DNA from 4 places in the Streptomyces sp. NPDC001544 genome. Region 3 is predicted to be linked to each of the others. Evidence: riboswitches for the same ligand, from Rfam matches in the RefSeq annotation. Region 3 holds a riboswitch; each other region holds the start of a gene.

Region 1 (5,064 bases), on a different contig from region 3:
CAGCTCGCGCCGAAGCCCCTTGTCCACCAGCGTGTTCAGCAGGTCCATGAGGTCCGATCCTGTCCTACGTGACCGCCCCGGGCCAAGGAGAGTTTGCACAACGGAGACTGGTTGCCTGTGTGGGTATTGCCACACGGTGGGCGGTTGGTCGTCCGGCTAGTGTCTGTCCACTGCCTACAAAATCCCCGGAGGAGCCATGGCGTTCGGCTGGATCGACGACCAGGCGGAATCCCGCCGCCGCGCCGGACTGGTCCGGACCCTCAGGCCCCGGGCCGCCGACTCGCCGCTCCTCGACCTCGCGAGCAACGACTACCTCGGTCTGGCCCGCCACCCCGAGGTCACCGAGGGCGCCGCAGCGGCGGCCCGGACCTGGGGCGGCGGCTCCACCGGGTCCCGGCTGGTGACCGGCACCACGGAACTGCACACCGAGCTGGAGCGCGAGCTGGCCGCCTTCTGCGGTTTCGAGGCGGCCCTGGTCTTCTCCTCGGGATACGCCGCCAACCTCGCGGCGGTCACCACGCTCGGGCCGCACGGCTCCCTCGTCGTCTCCGACGCGGGCAACCACGCCTCCCTCATCGACGGATGCCGGCTGGCCAGGGGCACCACGCAGGTCGTCGGGCACGCCGATCCCGAGGCGGTGGGCAAGGCACTGGCCACGCACGAGGGGCCCGCGGTCGTCGTCTCCGACACGGTGTTCTCCGTCGACGGGGACGCGGCCCCGCTGTCCGCGCTCGCCGGGACCTGCCGGGCGTACGGCGCCGGGCTGGTCGTCGACGACGCACACGGCCTGGGTGTGCTGGGCGACGGCGGCCGGGGAGCACCGTACGGAGCCGGACTCGCCGGCGCGGACGACGTCGTCGTCACCGTCACCCTGTCGAAGTCGCTGGGCAGTCAGGGCGGTGCGGTGCTGGGACCGGCACGGGTCATCGACCACCTGGTCAACGCGGCCCGGAGCTTCATCTTCGACACGGGCCTCGCACCCGCTGCGGCCGGAGCGGCGCTCGCGGCCCTCAGGCTGCTGCGCCGCGAGCCGGAACGGGCGGCGCGCTCCCGCGCGGTGGCCGCCGAACTGCACGCACGCCTGACCACCGCGGGGCTGGAAGCGGTGCGTCCGGACGCCGCGGTGGTCTCCGTACGTGCCCCGTCCCCGGAGGAGGCGGTGCGCTGGGCGGCCGCATGCCGGGCGGCGGGCCTGGCCGTGGGCTGCTTCCGTCCTCCTTCCGTGCCCGACGGCATCTCACGGCTCAGGCTGACCGCGCGGGCGGACCTCTCCGGGGCCGAGATCGAACGCGCTGTACGAGTGATCGGCGAGACGCGACCATGAGTCGGCGTGACACGGCCGTGCATCGCCTGGACGGAAACTGACCGGAAGCGGTCAGCAGGTCACCGGAGCGCGGCGACGAACTCCGCCCAGCTCCCGGGGGAGAAGAGCAGCGCGGGTCCGGCCGGGTCCTTGGAGTCGCGCACGGCGAGCAGCCCGGTCCAGGGACCGGAGTGCGGGCGGGCCGTCTCCACGCAGTTGTTCGCTCCGGTGCTGTAGCTGCTGCGCAGCCACCGCACACCGTGCAGATCGGTACTGGAGGGTACGTTCCGAGGCAGTGCAGACATGGTGCCTCCTTACGCGCCGCCTATCCCGGCGATGTAATCCAGCGAGTCCTCGGGTGAAAGGGCGTGGATCTGAAGGGTGTTGAAGGCCTCCGAGTAGGCCCGGAGGTCTTCTTTCCGCTCGAGGTAGAGGCTACTCGTCAAATGGTCGAGAACAACCACGTCCAGATCGGAAGTGCTCGGAAATGAGAAGATAACGAAAGGGCCGGTGATACCGATATGCGCCCCGGCGGAGAAGGGCAGCACCTGGAGGCGCACTTGCGGCAGACGCGCCGCCTCCAGGAGCCGCTGAAGCTGCCGGGCCATCACCTCCGGCCCGCCGACCTCCCGCCGCAGCACCGCCTCGTCCAGAACGGCGCTCAGCACCAGCGGCGGATCCGACCGCAGCACGTCCTGCCTGGCCAGCCGGACCTTCACCAGAGCGTCCAGCCGCTCCTCGGCGTCGTCGGGGGCGTCGGGACCGACCGTGCCGTCGGGGCCGCCAGTGCCGTCGGGACCGTCGTGGCTTCTGCCGACGGCCGCCCCGGTGACCGCGCGGGCGTACTCCGGCGTCTGCAGCAGCCCCGGGACCACCGATGTCTCCAGGGTGCGCATCTCGCTCGCCTGCGACTCCAGGCTGATGAAGTCACGGTAGGCGGGCGGCAGCACCCCGCGGTAGGCGTGCCACCAGTGGTGCCGGCCGCCGACGTCGTCCGACCCGGCCAGCACCAGCAGCAGCTCGCGCTGCTGGCGGTCGGTCACACCGTAGGCGTCCAAAAGTAACCGGACATCGGCCGATTTCACCCCACTGGCGCCGGTCTCGATCCGGCTGACCTTGGACTGGTGCCAGCCCACCAGACGGGCGGCCTCACCACTGGTGAGGCCCGCGCCGGTGCGCAGCTCGCGCAGTTCGGCGCCCAGCTTCCGGCGGCGCACCGCGGGACCGTTCTGCATGGGCCACTCCTTACTCGCCATTACTCCGCGCGCGCCGCCCGAATACGGTCTGCCGTCGTAGAGTTCACCGCTTTGAGCGACAGATATATGCATATCCTGGTGGTTCTCACCCGTGACCGGCGCGCTGATGGCAGTCTGGCGACGAAGCACCAGTGCGGGACCGTACTCGAACCCATCCGCTCCGTGTCGGACTGCGGTCCCGTGGGAAAGGGACGACGTCGCCATGGCGGACCATCTGGAAGCATCCATCACTCTGCCGAGCGATCCAGCCTCGGTCTCCGCTGCCCGCAGCTATGTGGTGGGCATCCTGGCGGAATGGGGGCTCCAGCCGGACACCGGCGTCTGCGACACCGTCCGGCTCATCGTCTCCGAGCTCGCCACCAACGCCGTACAGCACACCTTCGGGCAGTCGCCCACCTTCACGGTGGCCCTCGCGCTCGACCGTGACGAGCAGTTGCGCGTCGGTGTCACCGACAGCCATCCCCGCTTCCCGAAGCGGCTGCCCGCCGCCGTGCAGCAGGACAACGGCCGCGGCATGGTCATCATCCGCTGGCTGACCGCCGAGTGCGGCGGCAGGCTCAGGGTGCGGCCCACCCGCGAGGGAGGCAAGACGGTGTTCGTCGAGCTGCCGTGGGCACTCCCGGCGAGGCCGGTCACGACAGCGGGGCAGCAGGAGCCCTAGAGGGGCCCGGCACGGGCCTGCAGGGGTCCGTATGGGCCCGCACGGCTCGCACGGTTCCGGGTGTGGCCCTGTGCCCGGGACCGTGCGGCGCGTGACTGCGGGTCAGCTGACCCGGCCGTACCAGACGCTCTTCGTCCAGATCTTCTGCAGCCTCACCACGTCCCCGGTCCTCGGGGCGTGCCAGATCTTCCCCTTCCCGGCGTAGATGCCGACGTGGTAGACGTTCGAGCCCGAATGGAAGAAGACCAGGTCTCCGGCCTTGCGGTTGCCGGCGGAGATGTGGTGGGTCTTGTTGTACTGCTGGGCTGCCGTCCGCGGCAGCTTCTTGCCCGCCTTCTTGAACGAGTACAGCGTGAGGCCGGAGCAGTCGAACCTGCCGGGACCGGTGGCTCCCCACTTGTACGGTGCGCCCTTCTTGGACGCCGCGACCTGGAGCGCCTTCGTCGCCGGAGTCGTGGCAGCGGCGTCTGTGGCGACACCGGGAACGACTATCGAGCCGCCGACGGCGGCGATGGCGAATGCCGAGGCCGTGCCGGCCCGGGCCATGAGCGACGGGACACGATTGAGCGCAGTCATGCGCAACCCTTCGTCAGCCGCCTGTGAAGGATGACCTGTCGGATTCGGGCTGGCGAAGTTGCCCGGCCGCGTTGCCGCGGCTTCACCCCAAGGGCTGCTCGGAGACGGACGGCTGTCCGCTCCGGCGACCCGTCTTGCCTGGGTCCTCCACTCCTGCCGATCCACTCCTGTCGACCGGTCATCCAGGCGGCGGCAGGACTCGGCGTCCGCCCGGATCGCCCCGCCGCTTTGGCGGGGTCTTGTCGTCAGTCAGGGATCTTCGCCCACACCTGTCCGAAAAACCCAACGGAACCGAGTATTTGTGGTGTTACTCACCACTCAGCCGTTCGGGTGGACGGGCTCGTGTTCGAGTCCCTGCCGGGACAGCGGCGCACCCTCCGACCAGGGTCGAAGCTCCTCCCGGCGCTCTTCGGCCGGGCGGTTCGCGCAACTTCGAGGGCCCTGGAAAAGGATGCGCTGCTAGTCCGAACGTGGGTACGTCCTTTGGACCGTTTCGACTCAGCCGTGAACGCGCAAGCTGTCAACCGGTGCCGTCCGGGGGCACGGTGACGCGCGCGGTGCGGCGCTCGCCGTCCAGCACCCTCAGCGCCCGCGCCAGGGTGGCCTCGTGCAGCTCCGTCTCGCCACGGCTGTGCATCAGCGCCAGGGCGTCGCGCAGTTCCACCGCCTTGCGCACCAGCGCCTGGGCGGCCCGCAGTCCGCTGTAGGTGTGGCCGTGCCGCGCCGGATTCACCCGGCCGAGCAGGTCGGCCGCCTCCAGGTAACGGTCGATCAACTCGCCCTCGGCCCGGGTCAGGGCCGGCAGTGGCGGAAGTTCCGGTGGCAGCATCGGCGGCTCACCCCGCGTCCGGGGTGGCGGTGCGCGAGGCCTTGCGGCTGGGCACGATCCGGTCCACCAGTCCGTACTCCAGAGCGCCCCGGGCGTCCAGCACCAGGTCCCGTTCGAGGTCGGCGCCGACCCGCTCGGGGTCGCGGCCGGTGTGCTGAACGAGCAGCTCCTCCAGCAGGCCGCGCATCCGGACCAATTCCTCCGCCTGGATGGCGAGATCGCTCGGCTGACCCCGCGTCGGCTCGGGCAGCGACGGCTGCTGGAGCACCACCCGCGCGCCCGGCAGCGCGAACCGCTTGCCCGGAGTACCGGCGGCCAGCAGCACCGCGGCGGACGAGCCCGCCTGCCCCAGGCAGACCGTCTCCACGTCGCAGGTGACGTACCGCATGGTGTCGTGAATCGCCGTCATCGCGCTGAACGAGCCGCCCGGGGAGTTGAT
Region 2 (5,064 bases), on a different contig from region 3:
ACGCAGCCCCCGGGCCCGCAAGGTCCGGCCGGCCCCGCCGGTGGAACACTGCGGCATCCGCACTGGTGGCAACGGCGATGGGTGCGGTACGGGGCGCTCATCACCCTGCTCGCCCTCTCCGGGCTCGTCATCCTCGCCCTCGTGCGGCAGCAGACCGGCACGGACGGGTTCCTCGTCGGGCTCGGGCTGGCCGTACTGCCCGTTCCGCTGCTCATAGCCGCCTTCCGGTGGCTGGACCGGGTGGAGCCGGGCCCCTGGCGGAACCTCGTCTTCGCCTTCGCCTGGGGCGCCTGCGCGGCGGCGCTGATAGCCATCGTCGCCAACAGCTTCGCCACCAAGTGGATAGCCACGGCGACCGCCGACCCGTCCAGCGCCGACACCCTCGGCGCGACCGTCATAGCGCCCGTCGTGGAGGAGTCCGCCAAGGCGGCCGCCGTCCTGCTCGTGTTCCTCTTCCGCAGACGGGACTTCACCGGGATCGTGGACGGCGTGGTGATAGCCGGGATCACGGCCACCGGGTTCGCCTTCACCGAGAACATCCTCTACCTCGGTACCGCCTTCGGCACGGACCAGATCACCGGCGACCGCGGCATCGCCTCCGTCACCGCCGCGACGTTCTTCGTGCGCGTCATCATGTCCCCGTTCGCGCACCCCCTGTTCACCGTCCTGACCGGCATCGGCTTCGGCATCGCCGCCCTGTCCGCCCCCCGGCAGCACGTGCGGCGCGTGCTGCTGCCGCTGGGCGGGCTGCTGCTCGCGATGAGCATGCACGCGTTCTGGAACGGCTCCTCGACCTTCGGCGAGTACGGCTTCTTCGCCGTGTACGGGACGTTCATGGTGCCCGCGTTCGGGCTGCTGACCTGGCTGGTGATCTGGACCCGCCAGCGGGAGCTGCGGACCGTGCGCGAGGAGCTGCCGGCGTACGTCCTCGCCGGCTGGCTGGGTCCCGGCGAGCCGTTCGCCCTGGGCTCGATGAAGGCCCGGCGGATGGCCCGCGACCACGCCCGTCACCACCTCGGCAAGCCGGCGGCGCGGGCGGTGGCGCAGTACGAGGCGTACGCGACGTCGTTGGCGTTCCTGCGGCACCGGGGGCGGCGCGGCCGCGCCGGGGCCGATTTCGTCGTACGGGAGGGCGAGCTGCTGGCCGAGCTGTGGCACCGGCGGCAGGTGGCGCGGCCCGCGCTGGAGTACGCGGCCAGGGCGTCGGCTCCGGTGGCCGCGACGCCCTGGCCGGTGTACGGGGTGCAGGGCGCGTACGGGTACGGCTACCCGGCGGGGCCGTACCCGGTCGCCCACAACCCGTACCGCACGTGACCCGTATCGCCCGTGGGCGCGGTTACGCCGACGCCTCGGTGAGCCTGGTCAGCTCCTCCTGGGTGAGTTCCAGCTCCGCCACGCCCATCAGCGCCGGCAGCTGGTCCAGGGTGCGGGCCGAGGCGATGGGGGCCGCCACCGTGGGCTGGGCGGCGAGCCAGGCGAGGGCCACGGTCGCCACGGGGGCGTCGTGCGCGGCGGCGATCTCGTCCAGGGCGGTGAGGACCTTCTGCCCCCGCTCGGTCTCCAGGTGCTTCGCGGCGCCGGACGCCCGCGCGCTGTCCACGGTCGTACCGGGGCGGTACTTGCCGGTGAGGAAGCCGGAGGCGAGGGAGAAGTAGGGCACGACGGCGAGGCCCGCACGTGCGGTGACGTCCCGGAGGGGACCCTCGTAGGTGTCGCGTGAGACGAGGTTGTAGTGCGGCTGAAGCGCGACGTACCGGGCGAGGCCCTCGCGCTCGGAGAAGTCCAGGGACTCCTGGAGGCGCTCGGCGGTGATGTTGGAGGCGGCGATGTAGCGGACCTTGCCCGCCCGGACCAGTTCGTCGAGCGCCCCGATGATCTCCTCGACGGGGACCTCGGTCTTGTCGAAGTGGGTGTAGTAGAGGTCGATGTGGTCGGTGCCGAGGCGGCGCAGGGACGCGTCGGCCGCGGCCTTGATGTTGTCGGCGGTCAGGCCCTGGTACTTCGGGTGCTGGCTGACCTTGGTGGCGATGACGACGTCGGAACGGTTGCCGCGGGCCTTCACCCAGTTGCCGATGATGGTCTCGGACTCACCGCCCTCGTTGCCGTCGACCCACGCCGAGTAGGAGTCGGCGGTGTCGATGAAGTTGCCGCCGGCGGCCGTGTAGGCGTCCAGGACGGCGAAGGACTGCGCCTCGTCGGCGGTCCAGCCGAAGACGTTGCCGCCGAGGGAGAGCGGGAAGACCTCGAGGTCGGAGGGGCCGAGCTTGCGAAGAGAAGTCATGCTTCTCTTCAACAACCTCAGCGGTGGCCCGCATTCCGCTTGGCGGTCACGGGCACCTCGTTCATGCGTCGGGGTCCCGTCAGGGGTTGAGGCCCTTGCCGTGCAGCCACGCCATCGGGTCGATGGCGGTGGGCTGTCCGTCGGGATGGACCTCGAGGTGGAGGTGCGGGCCGGTGACGTTGCCGGTGGCGCCGACGCGGCCGATGACCTCACCGGTTTGGACCTTCTGGCCGACCTTCACGTTGATCGAGGACTGGTGGCAGAACCACAGCTCGGTGCCGTCGTCGAGGGTGAGGATCGTGCGGTAGCCGTAGGCGCCGGCCCAGCCCGCCTCGGTGATCGTGCCGCTGTGGATGGCCTTGATGAGCGTGCCGGTCGGCGCCGCGAAGTCAAGGCCGGTGTGGTAGCCGGAGGACCACATGGCGCCGGGCTGACCGAAGGTGCCGGTGAGCGTGTACGAGGAGGTCGGCAGCGTGTACTGCGCGGCCAGCTTGGCGAGGCGGTCGGCCTCGGCCTGCTTCTTGACGGCGGCCTCGGCCTTCTCCTTGGCGGCGGCGGCCTTGACCGCGGCCTCCTGCTCCGCCTTGGCGGCCACGGCGGCGGACTGCTTCCCGGCGGCGGCCACGGCGGCGGCGGTGGCCTTGCCGTCGGCCTGGCTCTTCTGCCGCTCGGCCTGGGCCATGATCCGGTTGCGCAGGGCCTCGCCGGCGTCGGTGCCGCCCTGGTCGCTGTCGGCGGCTGCCACGCCGACGTCGGTCAGGCTGGCCGCGGTGACCTTGGCGCCGTCGGTGTGGTCGCCCAGCAGCGAGCCGACGGAGGGCAGGTCGGGCAGGGATAGGGAAACCGGCGGCTTGCCGGTGTTGGCGCTGGCGATGCCGCCCGCGCCGACGGCGGCGATGACGCCGACGCCCAGAACGGTGGAGCTGCGGGCGAGTCCCCCGCCGCGCTGCTTGGTGACCCGGTGCCGGCCGCGTTCCGGGCGGAGGGACCCCTCGGTGGGGTTCCACTCCTCCCAGGGGCCCTCGTCGGTGCGGTAGTCGCCGTAGACGAAGGTGTCGGTGCGCCGGCTCGGCGCGAACGGGGCTGTGGGGGCAGGCGGGTTGGACGCCACTCGGGCGTGCTCCTTTCCTTCCGTGACGCCTACCGGGTTAGCTGACGGGTTCGGAGCAGGAAGGTCTCCTACGCGCGTATACCGGCCGTGAACTCGACGAGCTCACAACGGCATTCGTGCGATTCACCCCAAAGTGGTGGTTCCCCGGTTCCCTTTCGGGATTCGGCGCGTGCGCACGGAGCCGTCTCGGGTGACGGCTGGGACGACCGCGCTGCGTTATCGAACGTTAATAGGCCTACCCGTCGGTTTCCAAGAGATCTGGCTTGATCATTAGCGTTTTCACCGAAGGACTTACACACCAAGGACGGTGAAAACCGGGCGAGTTGACCACGGCCCGGATGCCACGGCGGACCGTGGGAGGCTGCAAGCGGACTACCGGGGGCGCAAAAAACACTCAGGGCCGGAATCCCTGTGCTGGATTCCGGCCCTGAGCCTTCAGTAGCGGGGACAGGATTTGAACCTGCGACCTCTGGGTTATGAGCCCAGCGAGCTACCGAGCTGCTCCACCCCGCGTCGTTGTGTCACCAGTGTACGTCATCCGCGGGACACCTCGCACACGCCTTTCCGATCAGCCCGGCAGGTGCCGGTTCGGCACCTTCGCCGCCGCCTCGTACTCCGGCACGACGACCACGTCCACGCCCCCGGCCGCCAGCAGTCCGCTCCCGTCGGCCCCGGTGACGAACGTGTCCGGCTCCCGCCATGCCGTGACCACCCGCCGCACCCCCGCGTCGAGGATCAACCGGGCACACGGCGCCGGCCGGGAGGCCCGCCGGGCGCACGGTTCGAGGCTGCTGTACACCGTGGCACCGGCCAGCCGGGGGTCGTCGGGCCGGATCCTGGCCAGCGCCGCCTCCTCCGCGTGGACCACGGGGTCGCCGCCTTCACGCGAGTGGCCGCGCGCGAGCTCCGTGCCGTCGGCGGCCACGACCACCGCCCCGACGCTGAACGCCGTCTTGGAGGGCGGGCACAGCGCGGCCAGCTCGCAGGCGATCCGCAGCCAGTGGCGGTCGGCGGGGGCGGCCGAGGGGCCGGTGCCGGGGGCGGTCGGCTCGTAGCGCATCAGGACGACGTCCTCGATACGGCGGGTCTCCAGCAGCCGCAGGCGGCCGGCCTGGTAGCCGCCGGGTCCGAAGAGGCGGGGGGCGGCCGGGTCGCCGACCAGGAGGGGGGCCAGGACGAGCTGCAGTTCGTCGGCCAGTCCCTGCCGCAGCAGCTGGGTGTGGACGGTGCCGCCGCCCTCGACCATCAGGCGGCGTACCCCGCGCACCGCGTAGAGGTGTTCGAGCAGCGCGGGCCAGTCGAGGCCGGGGCCCAGTGGGACGACGTCGGCCGCGAGGGCCAGACCGCGGGCCCGCTCGGCGCCCTCGTCCGTGGTGTACACCACCTTCTCGCCGCCGGTGTGCCAGAAGTTCGCGTCCGGGTCCAGGTCGCCGGAGCCGCTGACGGTGACCTTGAGGGGGTACTCCGCCTGCCCGGCGGCGAGCCGGGACGCCCGGCGCTCGGGCGAGTTGACCAGCAGGCGCGGATTGTCGGCGCGGATGGTGCCGGCGCCGACCAGGATCGCGTCGACGGACGCCCGTACCTCGTCGACCCGGTCGAAGTCGGCCGGGCTGGACAGCAGCAGCCGGTCGGGGCCGGTGTCGTCGAGGTACCCGTCGAGGGACACGGCGGC
Region 3 (5,064 bases):
TCGAGCGGCTGGTGCGCAACCGCCTCGACGAGATCCCGCACGAGCTGGCCAACCCCTCCCGCCGGGCCGCCAAGGAGCTGTCCCGGCAGCTCTTCCCGGCGACCTCCCGCATGTCCCGGCCGCGCCAGGGCACCGAGGACACCGTCGCCAAGATCGACTCGGCCGCCGTCCGCGCCTTCTACGACCGGCATGTGCGGCCCGCCACCGCCACCGCCGTGGTGGTCGGCGACCTGACCGGCATCGATCTGGACGCGCTGCTCGGCGAGACCCTGGGCGTCTGGCAGGGCTCCTCGGCCCAGCCCCGCCCGGTGCCGCCGGTGACCGCCGACGACACCGGACGCGTCGTCATCGTCGACCGTCCGGGCGCCGTCCAGACCCAGCTGCTCATCGGCCGCGTCGGCCCCGACCGGCACGACCGCGTGTGGCCCGCCCAGGTGCTCGGCACCTACTGCCTCGGCGGCACCCTCACCTCCCGCCTGGACCGTGTGCTGCGCGAGGAGAAGGGCTACACCTACGGCGTGCGCGCGTTCGGGCAGGTCCTGAGGTCCGGCCCCGAGGGCAACGGCGCCTCGATGCTCGCCATCAGCGGCTCCGTGGACACCCCGAACACCGGTCCCGCGCTGCAGGACCTGTGGACGGTGCTGCGCACGCTCGCCGCGGAGGGGCTCACCGACGCCGAGCGCGACGTGGCCGTGCAGAACCTCGTCGGGGTGGCGCCGCTGAAGTACGAGACGGCGGCCGCCGTGGCGAGCACGCTGGCCGACCAGGTCGAGCAGCACCTGCCCGACGACTTCCAGGCGACGCTGTACCGGCAGCTCGCCGCGACCGGCACGGTGGAGGCGACCGCCGCGGTCGTCAACGCCTTCCCGGTGGACCGCCTGGTGACGGTCCTGGTCGGGGACGCGGCACAGATCAAGGAGCCCGTCGAGGCGCTCGGCGTCGGCGAGGTCTCCGTCGTGACCGCCGAGTAACCGGCAAGCCCGGCAAGGCCGGCAGCCGCGCGGCAGCGGCACGCGCGCGTGGGGCCCTGGTGACCGATGGATCGCCAGGGCCCCACGGTGTTCCCGAAGTCTGAGCAGGATGTCCGAATTGGGGCGGAGGTTGCCTGTCTGCCCTGTGGGATGCGCTACAAAAGCCCTGTTGCGTTTGAGGATTGAAAGGTGCGCCGCTTAGCGTCGTCCGGGCTGTTCGTCAGGCATCGCGCCGCACCCGCGGCACCGGACAGCCATCGCCGAGTCCCCGTACGGCGCGAGCCAGGGGAGCCGGGGACCCATCGTCCCTTGGGGTGAATCGGACGCCCGCGCACACCGCGAGGGGGCCCGTAGGAGACCTTCCTGCTCCGAACCCGTCAGCTAACCCGGTAGGCGAGAAGGAAGGAAAGGATCAGCCACTTCATGGCGTTCACCCGCGCCACCGGGAAGCACCGCCGTCCCGGCCGGATGCACCGCACCACCGCCCGCGCCGCGGGCGTCGCGGCCCTCGCCACCACCGGCGCCATCGGCGCCCTCGCCGCTCCGGCGCTCGCCGCCGAGCCCGCGCCCGCGCCCGAGCAGACCGCCCTCACCCCGGTCATCACCATCAGCGACTCGGTGCCCGAGCAGATCGACGCCCAGGCCGACGCCCAGAAGGAGGCCGCCGAGCGGAAGGCGGCCGAGGAGGCCGCGCGCAAGAAGGCCGCCGAGCAGGCGCAGAAGGCGCGCGAGGCAGCGCGGGAGGCCAAGGCACGGGCGGCCCGTGCGGCCGAGCGCAAGCGGCTGAACCAGTTCGTCGCGCCGATCACCGGCTCGTACGTCTCCACCGGTTACCAGGCCAGCAGCTCCCTGTGGTCGTCCGGCTCGCACACCGGTATCGACTTCCACGCCGCGAGCGGCACCGCCGTCCACGCGGTCGGCGCGGGCACCGTGGTGTCCACCGGCTGGGGCGGGGCGTACGGCAACCAGATCGTGATCAAGATGGCCGACGGCATGTACACCCAGTACGGCCACCTGTCGTCCATCGGGGTCTCGGTCGGCCAGAAGGTCACCCCGGGCCAGCAGATCGGCCTGTCCGGCTCGACCGGCAACACCACCGGGCCGCACCTCCACTTCGAGGCCCGCACCGGCCCCGACTACGGTTCGGACGTCGACCCCATCGCCTACCTCCGCAAGCACGGCGTGAACGTCTGACCCGGGATCCCCCCGGATCTCTCGGTTCCCCCAAGATCCACCCCCCACCCGAAGCCCCGGCCCGAGAGCCGGGGCTTTCGTGGTTTCCGCGCCACCTTGCCGGCCGCCACTGTCCAAAAAAACTCCATGGATTCCGACCCGCCGTCGGAAATTCCCGCCCATTGCAATAGAGTCACGGAACGGACGTCAATCGGCGGCGTTTCACGGGGATTATTGGCGGAGGTCGGTATGCGTATTCCGGCGCACTCGGTATGCACGGCGATCCGGGACGACATCGTGGCCGGTGTCTACGAGCGCGGCGGCCGGCTCACCGAGGAGCTCCTCGCCCGCCGCTACGGCGTCTCGCGCGTCCCCGTCCGCGAGGCCCTGCGCACCCTGGAGGCCGAGGGCTTCGTGGTGACCCGGCGGCACGCGGGCGCGTGCGTCGCCGAACCGACCGAGCAGGAGGCCGCCGACCTGCTGGAGATGCGCGTGCTGATGGAGCCGCTCGGTGCCGCCCGGGCCGCCCAACGGCGCACGGAGGCCCATCTGAAGGTGCTGCGCGGCCTGGTGAGACTGGGTCAGGAGCGGGCCCGCAGGGGCAGCAGCGAGGATCTGCGCTCCCTGGGCGGCTGGTTCCACGAGACGCTGGCCCAGGCCTCCGGCAGCCACGCACTGACCTCCGTGCTCACCCAGCTGCGGCACAAGATCGCCTGGATGTACGCGGTGGAGGCACCCGCCGATCCGGTGGAGTCCTGGGCGGAGCACGGCGCCATCGTGGACGCGGTGGCGCGCGGCGACGGCGAACGCGCGCGGGCGATCACCTTGCTGCACACCGAGCGGGCGACGGCCGCCCACCGGCTGCGTTTCCCGGGCGGCGCCGACCGCCCGGAACGTGTGAGGACTTCGCAACAAGCCGTAAACATGCCGAGCCTGCGGCATTAACACGGGCGCCGTATACAAAGAGGAGTAATTCGGCGAGGTGTATTTCCCCCTGTCCGAATTCGTGGTGCGCCCGGAATTCCCGGTGAAACGGCGGAGCCGCGCCGCCCGGAAAGGGCGACGCGGCTCCGCCGTTCTGTGCGGTCCGGGCTCAGACGGTCTCGGGCAGCTCCTCGAGCCCCTCGGAGACCAGCTTCGCCAGACGGTCCAGGGCGGCGTCCGCACCCTCGGCGTCGGAGGCGAGCACGATCTCCTCGCCGCCCTGGGCGCCGAGGCCGAGGACGGCCAGCATGGAGGCCGCGTTGACCGGAGTGCCGCCGGTCTTGGCGATCGTCACCGGCACGCCTGCGGCCGTGGCGGCTCGGACGAAGATGGAGGCGGGGCGGGCGTGGAGGCCCTCGGCCCAGCCGACGTTGACGCGGCGCTCAGCCATGTGTTGCTGCCCTTCAGTTCTCGGTGTTGCCTAGACCGCTCTGTTGTCTAGACCAGTTTCCCATATTCACGACACATGCCCGGACGGAGCTTCGTCCCGTCCGGAGCCGGCGTCGGATCGCGGCCTCGATCCGACGCCGTCCTCCACAGACTGCCTCGCGCCGTTGTCGGACGCGAGCCGTACTCTGGGGCCCATGCAGACCCCGGCGGACCGGCAGGACCGGCACGAGTACCCCGCCCACTGGGAGGCGGACGTGGTGCTGCGCGATGGCGGCACCGCGCGCATTCGGCCCATCACCGTCGATGACGCCGACCGGCTGGTCAGCTTCTACGAACAGGTCTCGGACGAGTCGAAGTACTACCGCTTCTTCGCCCCGTACCCGCGCCTGTCCGCCAAGGACGTCCACCGCTTCACGCACCACGACTTTGTGGACCGGGTGGGACTCGCGGCCACGGTCGGCGGCGAGTTCATCGCCACCGTACGCTATGACCGCATCGACGCCGACGGCATGCCCGCCTCCGGGCCCTCCGACGAGGCCGAGGTCGCCTTCCTGGTGCAGGACGCGCACCAGGGCCGCGGGGTCGCCTCCGCCCTGCTGGAGCACATCGGGGCCGTCGCGCGCGAGCGAGGTATCCGCCGCTTCGCCGCCGAGGTGCTCCCCGCCAACACCAAGATGATCAAGGTGTTCACGGACGCCGGGTACACCCAGAAACGCAGCTTCGAAGACGGCGTCGTACGCCTGGAGTTCGACCTCGAACCCACCGACCGCTCGCTCGCCGTCCAGTACGCGCGCGAACAGCGCGCCGAGGCGCGCTCGGTCCGGCGGCTGCTGGTGCCGGGTGCGGTCGCCGTGGTCGGTACCGGGCGCACGCCCGGGGGAGTGGGACGCGGTGTGCTCGGCAACATCCGGGCCGCCGGCTACACCGGACACCTGTACGCCGTGAACCGGGCCTTCCCCGAGGACCTGAAGGAGGTCGACGGCGTGCCCGCGTACCGCTCGGTGCGGGACGTCGACGGCCCCGTGGACCTGGCCGTCGTGGCCGTGCCCGCCGAACACGTGCCCGAGGTGGTCGCGGAGTGCGGCGAGCACGGAGTGCAGGGCCTCGTCGTGCTCTCCGCCGGGTACGCGGAGGCCGGGCCCGACGGGCGCGAACGGCAGCGCGCACTGGTCCGGCAGGCCCGCACGTACGGCATGCGGATCATCGGGCCGAACGCCTTCGGGATCATCAACACCTCGCCGGACGTCCGGCTCAACGCCTCCCTCGCCCCCGAGATGCCACGCCCGGGCCACATCGGACTCTTCGCCCAGTCCGGTGCCATCGGCATCGCGCTGCTGTCCCGGCTGCACCGGCGCGGCGGAGGCGTCACCGGCGTCACCGGCGTGTCCACCTTCGTGTCGTCCGGCAACCGCGCGGACGTCTCCGGCAATGACGTCCTGCAGTACTGGTACGACGACCCGGACACCGACGTCGTCCTCATGTACCTGGAGTCCATCGGCAACCCCCGCAAGTTCAACCGGCTCGCCCGGCGGACCGCCGCGGCCAA
Region 4 (5,064 bases), on a different contig from region 3:
TTCGAGACCACGGTCAACCTGATCGGCAACGGCACCTACGCCCTTCTCACCCACCCCGGAGAGCGGCAGCGGCTGCAGACCTCCCTCGAACGTGGCGAACGGGACCTCCTGGAGACCGGCGTCGAGGAACTCCTGCGCTACGACGGCCCGGTGGAGCTGGCCACCTGGCGGTTCGCCACGCGGCCCCTCACCATCGGCGGACAGGACATCGCACCCGGCGACCCCGTCCTCGTGGTGCTGGCGGCGGCGGACCGGGACCCCGAGCGGTTCGCCGACCCGGACGTCCTCGACCTCGCACGCCGTGACAATCAGCACCTCGGCTACGGCCACGGCATCCACTACTGCCTCGGCGCTCCGCTCGCCCGGCTGGAGGCCCAGACCGCGCTCGCCACCCTCCTCACCCGTGTCCCCGACCTCCGACTCGCGGTGGAAGAAACCGATTTGCGCTGGCGTGGCGGACTGATCATGCGTGGACTGCGCACCTTGCCCGTGGAGTTCACACCCGCCCCGCAATCGGCTGAAAAGCAGGGCGGCCACCACGAAAAGTGACCGGCGTTCAACTCTGTGATCTTCACGTGATCTGCGCGGCATTAACTTGTGACAAGTGATCGTCTGCCGATACGTTCACTCGTCAGCGCGGTGCCTCACGGCATTAGCCGCGCTGGGTCACTGCTGTCTTGCGAAAGGTCACCGCATGCTCTCCGGGAACGGTCGCCACCGTCGCCCCCGTCAGGCTCCGGCTCTCCTCGTCGCGGCCGGAGTGACCGGCTCCGCAATCGCCATCCCGCTGATGGGCGCGTCCGCCGCGCACGCGGCCGACGGGACCACGTGGGACAAGGTCGCGGAGTGCGAGAGCGGCGGCTCCTGGAGCGCCAACACCGGCAACGGCTACTACGGCGGCCTGCAGATCTCCCAGGACGACTGGGACAACCACGGCGGCCTCGAGTACGCCTCCAGCCCCGAAGAGGCCAGCCGCTCGCAGCAGATCGCGGTCGCCGAGAAGATCCTCGCCGACCTGGGCACCAAGCCCTGGGCCACCTGTGCCCTGCTTTCCGGTCTCACGTCGAATTCCGGTTCGGTGGACGTCGACACGGGCGTCGGAGACTCCGGATCATCCGATTCCGGCAACTCCTCCCATTCAAGCGATTCATCCGGTTCAACCGACTCCTCCGGTTCGAAGGGTTCCGGGACTTCCGGGAATTCCGCCGATTCCTCGAATTCCGCGTCCGGTTCATCCGGGTCGCCCGATTCCGGCCCCTCGTCGGACGCCTCGCCCCCGCCGAGTTCGAGCAAGGGTGCCGACGCTGCGGACGACTCCTCCGCTTCGGGCAAGTCGGGCAAGACGGCCTCTTCCGGCTCCGGGCATGCGCAGGGCGGTGGCGGTTCGTCCACGGCGGGCCCCGAGGTCGACAACTCGGACAATTCATGGCAGACCGGGGGTTCTTGGAGCCTTGTGGATACCGGGGCGATCAGTGGTGGCCGCCATCGGGGCGACAGTGCGGACGAAGACGTGACGAAAAGCCAGGCGACTCCCTCTTCCGGCCGTCACGCCGCACGCGAGTACACCGTCCACGCCGGCGACACCCTGGCCTCCATCGCCGACTCCCTTGACCTCGAGGGCGGGTGGCGGGCGCTCTACTCCGCCAACAAGGACGCCATCGGCACCGACCCGAACAACGTCACCGCCGGTCAGACGCTGGAACTCAGCGTCGAAAAGGGTTGAAAGCAGGGGTAGTTGACGCCCCGTTTTAGGCTTGATTGTCCGGTTTGGTGAAAGTGTGGGATGAGTCTCAGAAGCCCTGATCGTCTTTGAAATCCGGCGGATCGCATGTCTACGGTCGTGACCGCTCGCCAACACGAGCCCCGGCTGCCGCAACGCCGAATCCTGCCAGCGGCTGCCCGGGAACAGTCGTCGCGTCAAGCGCCGTAGGCAGGAGCGGGGGACCCAAGGTAGGCGCCGGGTCCGGAGGTCGGCAGACCGACGGAAACGGCTAGGGGTGGAGCCGCGTCTCGCACGAGAACCACGCGAGGTGCGGCCGGGCAACTCAACCGGCCCGAACCCGACAGCTCACCTCGCAGGCGTCGGTGAGGGGATCGATCCATGCTGTTTTCCGGCAAGGGCAAGCACCGTCGTCCGTCCAAGGCCGTCCGCGCCATCGCTGTCGCCGGTGTCACCGGCGCCGCCGTCGCCGCCCCGCTGATGGCGTCCGGCAGCGCCTCCGCCGCCACCGCCTCCGAGTGGGACTCGGTCGCCCAGTGCGAGTCCGGCGGCAACTGGTCCATCAACACCGGCAACGGCTACTACGGCGGTCTGCAGTTCTCCGCCTCCACCTGGGCCGCGTACGGCGGCACCAACTACGCCCCGCAGGCCAACCAGGCCAGCAAGTCCCAGCAGATCGAGATCGCCGAGAAGGTCCTCGCCGCGCAGGGCAAGGGTGCCTGGCCGGTCTGCGGCAAGGGGCTGTCCGGCGCCACGTACAGCGGCTCCAGCAGCTCCAGTGGCTCCAGCAACTCCGGCAGCTCGTCGAGCTCCGCCGGCTCCTCGTCGAACGGCACCACCACCCGCTCGACCGACCAGCAGGCCGCCAACCGCTCCGAGGTGCGGTCGACGCCGAAGAAGACCGTCACCACCCCGACCGGCAAGAAGGTCGAGAAGGGCGATGGCGAGTACAAGGTCGTCACGGGTGACACCCTCAGCTCGATCGCCGCGGAGCACCACGTCGCCGGCGGCTGGGAGAAGCTGTTCCAGCTGAACAAGGACATCATCGACGACGCCAACGTCATCTACCCGGGCCAGCAGCTGCACCTGAAGTGACACCTGGTCCTTACCCGAACCACAGTGCCCTCATCACCATGCCTCCCACAGTGGAGGCCTGGTGAGGGCCGCCCCCGCCCTCACGGGCTCCCCGCTCCGGTGCGTGTTCCCCCGTACGCACCGGAGCGGGGTTTTTCGTTCCCTCGGGGCTTCTCTTCACCCCACCCTTTGTTCCGGCAAGGAACAATGTGTACGGTCACCGTGTCCACGGGGCGGTCGGTCGGCTGCCGATGCCCCGGGGACGGTTAGGCTCTAGTCGCAAGGCCCCGCCGCAAGGCACACAGCCCCGCACTTCCAGCGTCACATCCAAGAAGGAGATGCTCGTGCCGTCCATCGACGTCGTCGTAGCCCGGGAAATCCTGGACTCCCGAGGCAACCCCACGGTCGAGGTCGAGGTCGGCCTCGACGACGGCAGCACGGGTCGTGCCGCCGTCCCGTCCGGCGCCTCCACGGGCGCCTTCGAGGCCATCGAGCTCCGCGACGGTGACCCGAACCGCTACCTCGGCAAGGGCGTGGAGAAGGCCGTCCTCGCCGTCATCGAGCAGATCGGCCCGGAGCTGGTCGGCTACGACGCCACCGAGCAGCGCCTGATCGACCAGGCGATGTTCGACCTGGACGCCACCGACAACAAGGGCTCGCTCGGCGCCAACGCCATCCTCGGCGTCTCGCTCGCCGTCGCCCACGCCGCCTCCGAGGCCAGCGACCTCCCCCTCTTCCGCTACCTGGGCGGCCCGAACGCGCACCTGCTGCCGGTGCCGATGATGAACATCCTGAACGGCGGCTCGCACGCCGACTCCAACGTGGACATCCAGGAGTTCATGATCGCCCCGATCGGCGCGGAGTCCTTCTCCGAGGCGCTGCGCTGGGGTGCCGAGGTCTACCACACCCTGAAGAAGGTCCTGAAGTCCAAGGGCCTGTCCACGGGCCTCGGTGACGAGGGCGGCTTCGCACCGAACCTGGAGTCCAACCGCGCCGCCCTCGACCTCATCCTCGAGGCGATCAAGCAGGCCGGCTACGTCCCGGGCGAGCAGATCGCGCTCGCGCTCGACGTCGCCGCGTCCGAGTTCTACAAGGACGGCAAGTACGAGTTCGAGGGCAAGTCCCGCTCCGCCGCCGAGATGACCGAGTACTACGAGGACCTCGTCGCCTCCTACCCGCTGGTCTCCATCGAGGACCCGCTGTTCGAGGACGACTGGGCCGGCTGGAAGGTCATCACCGACAAGCTCGGCGACAAGGTCCAGCTCGTCGGCGACGACCTGTTCGTCACCAACCCGGAGCGCCTGGCCCGCGGCATCGAGGAGGGCACCGCCAACGCCCTGCTGGTCAAGGTCAACCAGATCGGCTCGCTGACCGAGACCCTCGACGCCGTCGAGCTGGCCCAGCGCAACGGCTTCAAGTGCATGATGTCGCACCGCTCCGGCGAGACCGAGGACGTCACCATCGCCGACCTGGCCGTCGCCACCAACTGCGGCCAGATCAAGACCGGCGCCCCGGCCCGCTCCGAGCGCGTCGCCAAGTACAACCAGCTGCTGCGGATCGAGGAGATCCTCGACGACGCGGCGGTGTACGCGGGCCGCAGCGCGTTCCCGCGGTTCAAGGGCGCGATCTCCAAGGGCTGACCCCGCCAGGGTCAAGCGACAGCCAGTCGTACGTACGTCCCCGTACCCGGTCCCGTACCGTGTCCGGGGACGTACGCACGTAGGAAGCACCCAGGGGAGGCGGAGAGCCAGATGGCCGCGAAGGAACGGGACCGTTTCTCCACCGCGACCAGGATCCGGCTGCTCGGCGAGCAGACCGCGGCCCGGGTCTACCGCTCCCAGACCAAACGGCAGGCTCGCCGCTCACGGCTCACCAGCCGGGCCGCGCTGCTCGCCCTCGTGGTCTGCACCATGGTGGTGGCCCTGGCCTACCCGATGCGGCAGTACGTCTCGCAGCGCGCCCAGATCGCCGATCTGCAGCGGCAGAAGCAGCAGGCCGAGCAGCGGGTCGAAGAGCTGCGCGACCTCAAGGCACGATGGCAGGACGACGCCTACGCCGAACAGCAGATCCGGCGGCGGCTGCACTACGTGATGCCGGGGGAGACCGGATTCGTCGTGATCGACCCCGACGCGGCCAAGCAGGCGCGCGCCGACCTGGTGGCGGCCGACCGCCCCTGGTACGCGAACGTCTGGGACGGGGTCGACAAGTCCGACGCCTCCGACCAGTGACACGACAGAGAGACTTTCGTACAGGCATGGAAACGCCCCCTC

Evidence for each region. Region 3 has a riboswitch for cyclic di-AMP ahead of ACFY0F_RS27355 (M23 family metallopeptidase). Riboswitches for the same ligand answer to the same signal wherever they lie in the genome.
Region 1: another riboswitch for cyclic di-AMP. It lies ahead of ACFY0F_RS06885 (C40 family peptidase); the one in region 3 lies ahead of ACFY0F_RS27355 (M23 family metallopeptidase).
Region 2: another riboswitch for cyclic di-AMP. It lies ahead of ACFY0F_RS33785 (M23 family metallopeptidase); the one in region 3 lies ahead of ACFY0F_RS27355 (M23 family metallopeptidase).
Region 4: another riboswitch for cyclic di-AMP. It lies ahead of ACFY0F_RS33955 (transglycosylase family protein); the one in region 3 lies ahead of ACFY0F_RS27355 (M23 family metallopeptidase).

The regions. Positions count from the first base shown of each region.
Region 1 covers NZ_JBIAVN010000002.1:338,166-343,229, forward strand. Annotated here, with positions in the region: gene bioB (biotin synthase BioB) at 1-48, opposite strand, end outside; gene ACFY0F_RS06865 (8-amino-7-oxononanoate synthase) at 197-1,324, shown strand; gene ACFY0F_RS06870 (DUF397 domain-containing protein) at 1,384-1,608, opposite strand; gene ACFY0F_RS06875 (helix-turn-helix domain-containing protein) at 1,618-2,538, opposite strand; gene ACFY0F_RS06880 (ATP-binding protein) at 2,762-3,220, shown strand; gene ACFY0F_RS06885 (C40 family peptidase) at 3,323-3,796, opposite strand; cyclic di-AMP (ydaO/yuaA leader) riboswitch at 3,800-4,011, opposite strand; gene ACFY0F_RS06890 (hypothetical protein) at 4,317-4,625, opposite strand; gene ACFY0F_RS06895 (ATP-dependent Clp protease proteolytic subunit) at 4,633-5,064, opposite strand, start outside.
Region 2 covers NZ_JBIAVN010000019.1:137,498-142,561, reverse strand. Annotated here, with positions in the region: gene ACFY0F_RS33795 (PrsW family intramembrane metalloprotease) at 1-1,314, shown strand, start outside; gene ACFY0F_RS33790 (aldo/keto reductase) at 1,337-2,281, opposite strand; gene ACFY0F_RS33785 (M23 family metallopeptidase) at 2,361-3,392, opposite strand; cyclic di-AMP (ydaO/yuaA leader) riboswitch at 3,404-3,570, opposite strand; tRNA gene ACFY0F_RS33780 (tRNA-Met) at 3,832-3,905, opposite strand; gene ACFY0F_RS33775 (dihydrofolate reductase family protein) at 3,961-5,064, opposite strand, start outside.
Region 3 covers NZ_JBIAVN010000012.1:109,442-114,505, reverse strand. Annotated here, with positions in the region: gene ACFY0F_RS27360 (M16 family metallopeptidase) at 1-971, shown strand, start outside; cyclic di-AMP (ydaO/yuaA leader) riboswitch at 1,220-1,381, shown strand; gene ACFY0F_RS27355 (M23 family metallopeptidase) at 1,395-2,165, shown strand; gene ACFY0F_RS27350 (GntR family transcriptional regulator) at 2,394-3,089, shown strand; gene ACFY0F_RS27345 (HPr family phosphocarrier protein) at 3,238-3,519, opposite strand; gene ACFY0F_RS27340 (GNAT family N-acetyltransferase) at 3,713-5,064, shown strand, end outside.
Region 4 covers NZ_JBIAVN010000020.1:22,818-27,881, forward strand. Annotated here, with positions in the region: gene ACFY0F_RS33945 (cytochrome P450) at 1-549, shown strand, start outside; gene ACFY0F_RS33950 (transglycosylase family protein) at 695-1,723, shown strand; cyclic di-AMP (ydaO/yuaA leader) riboswitch at 1,913-2,097, shown strand; gene ACFY0F_RS33955 (transglycosylase family protein) at 2,102-2,815, shown strand; gene eno (phosphopyruvate hydratase) at 3,133-4,434, shown strand; gene ACFY0F_RS33965 (septum formation initiator family protein) at 4,546-5,022, shown strand; gene ACFY0F_RS33970 (DUF501 domain-containing protein) at 5,049-5,064, shown strand, end outside.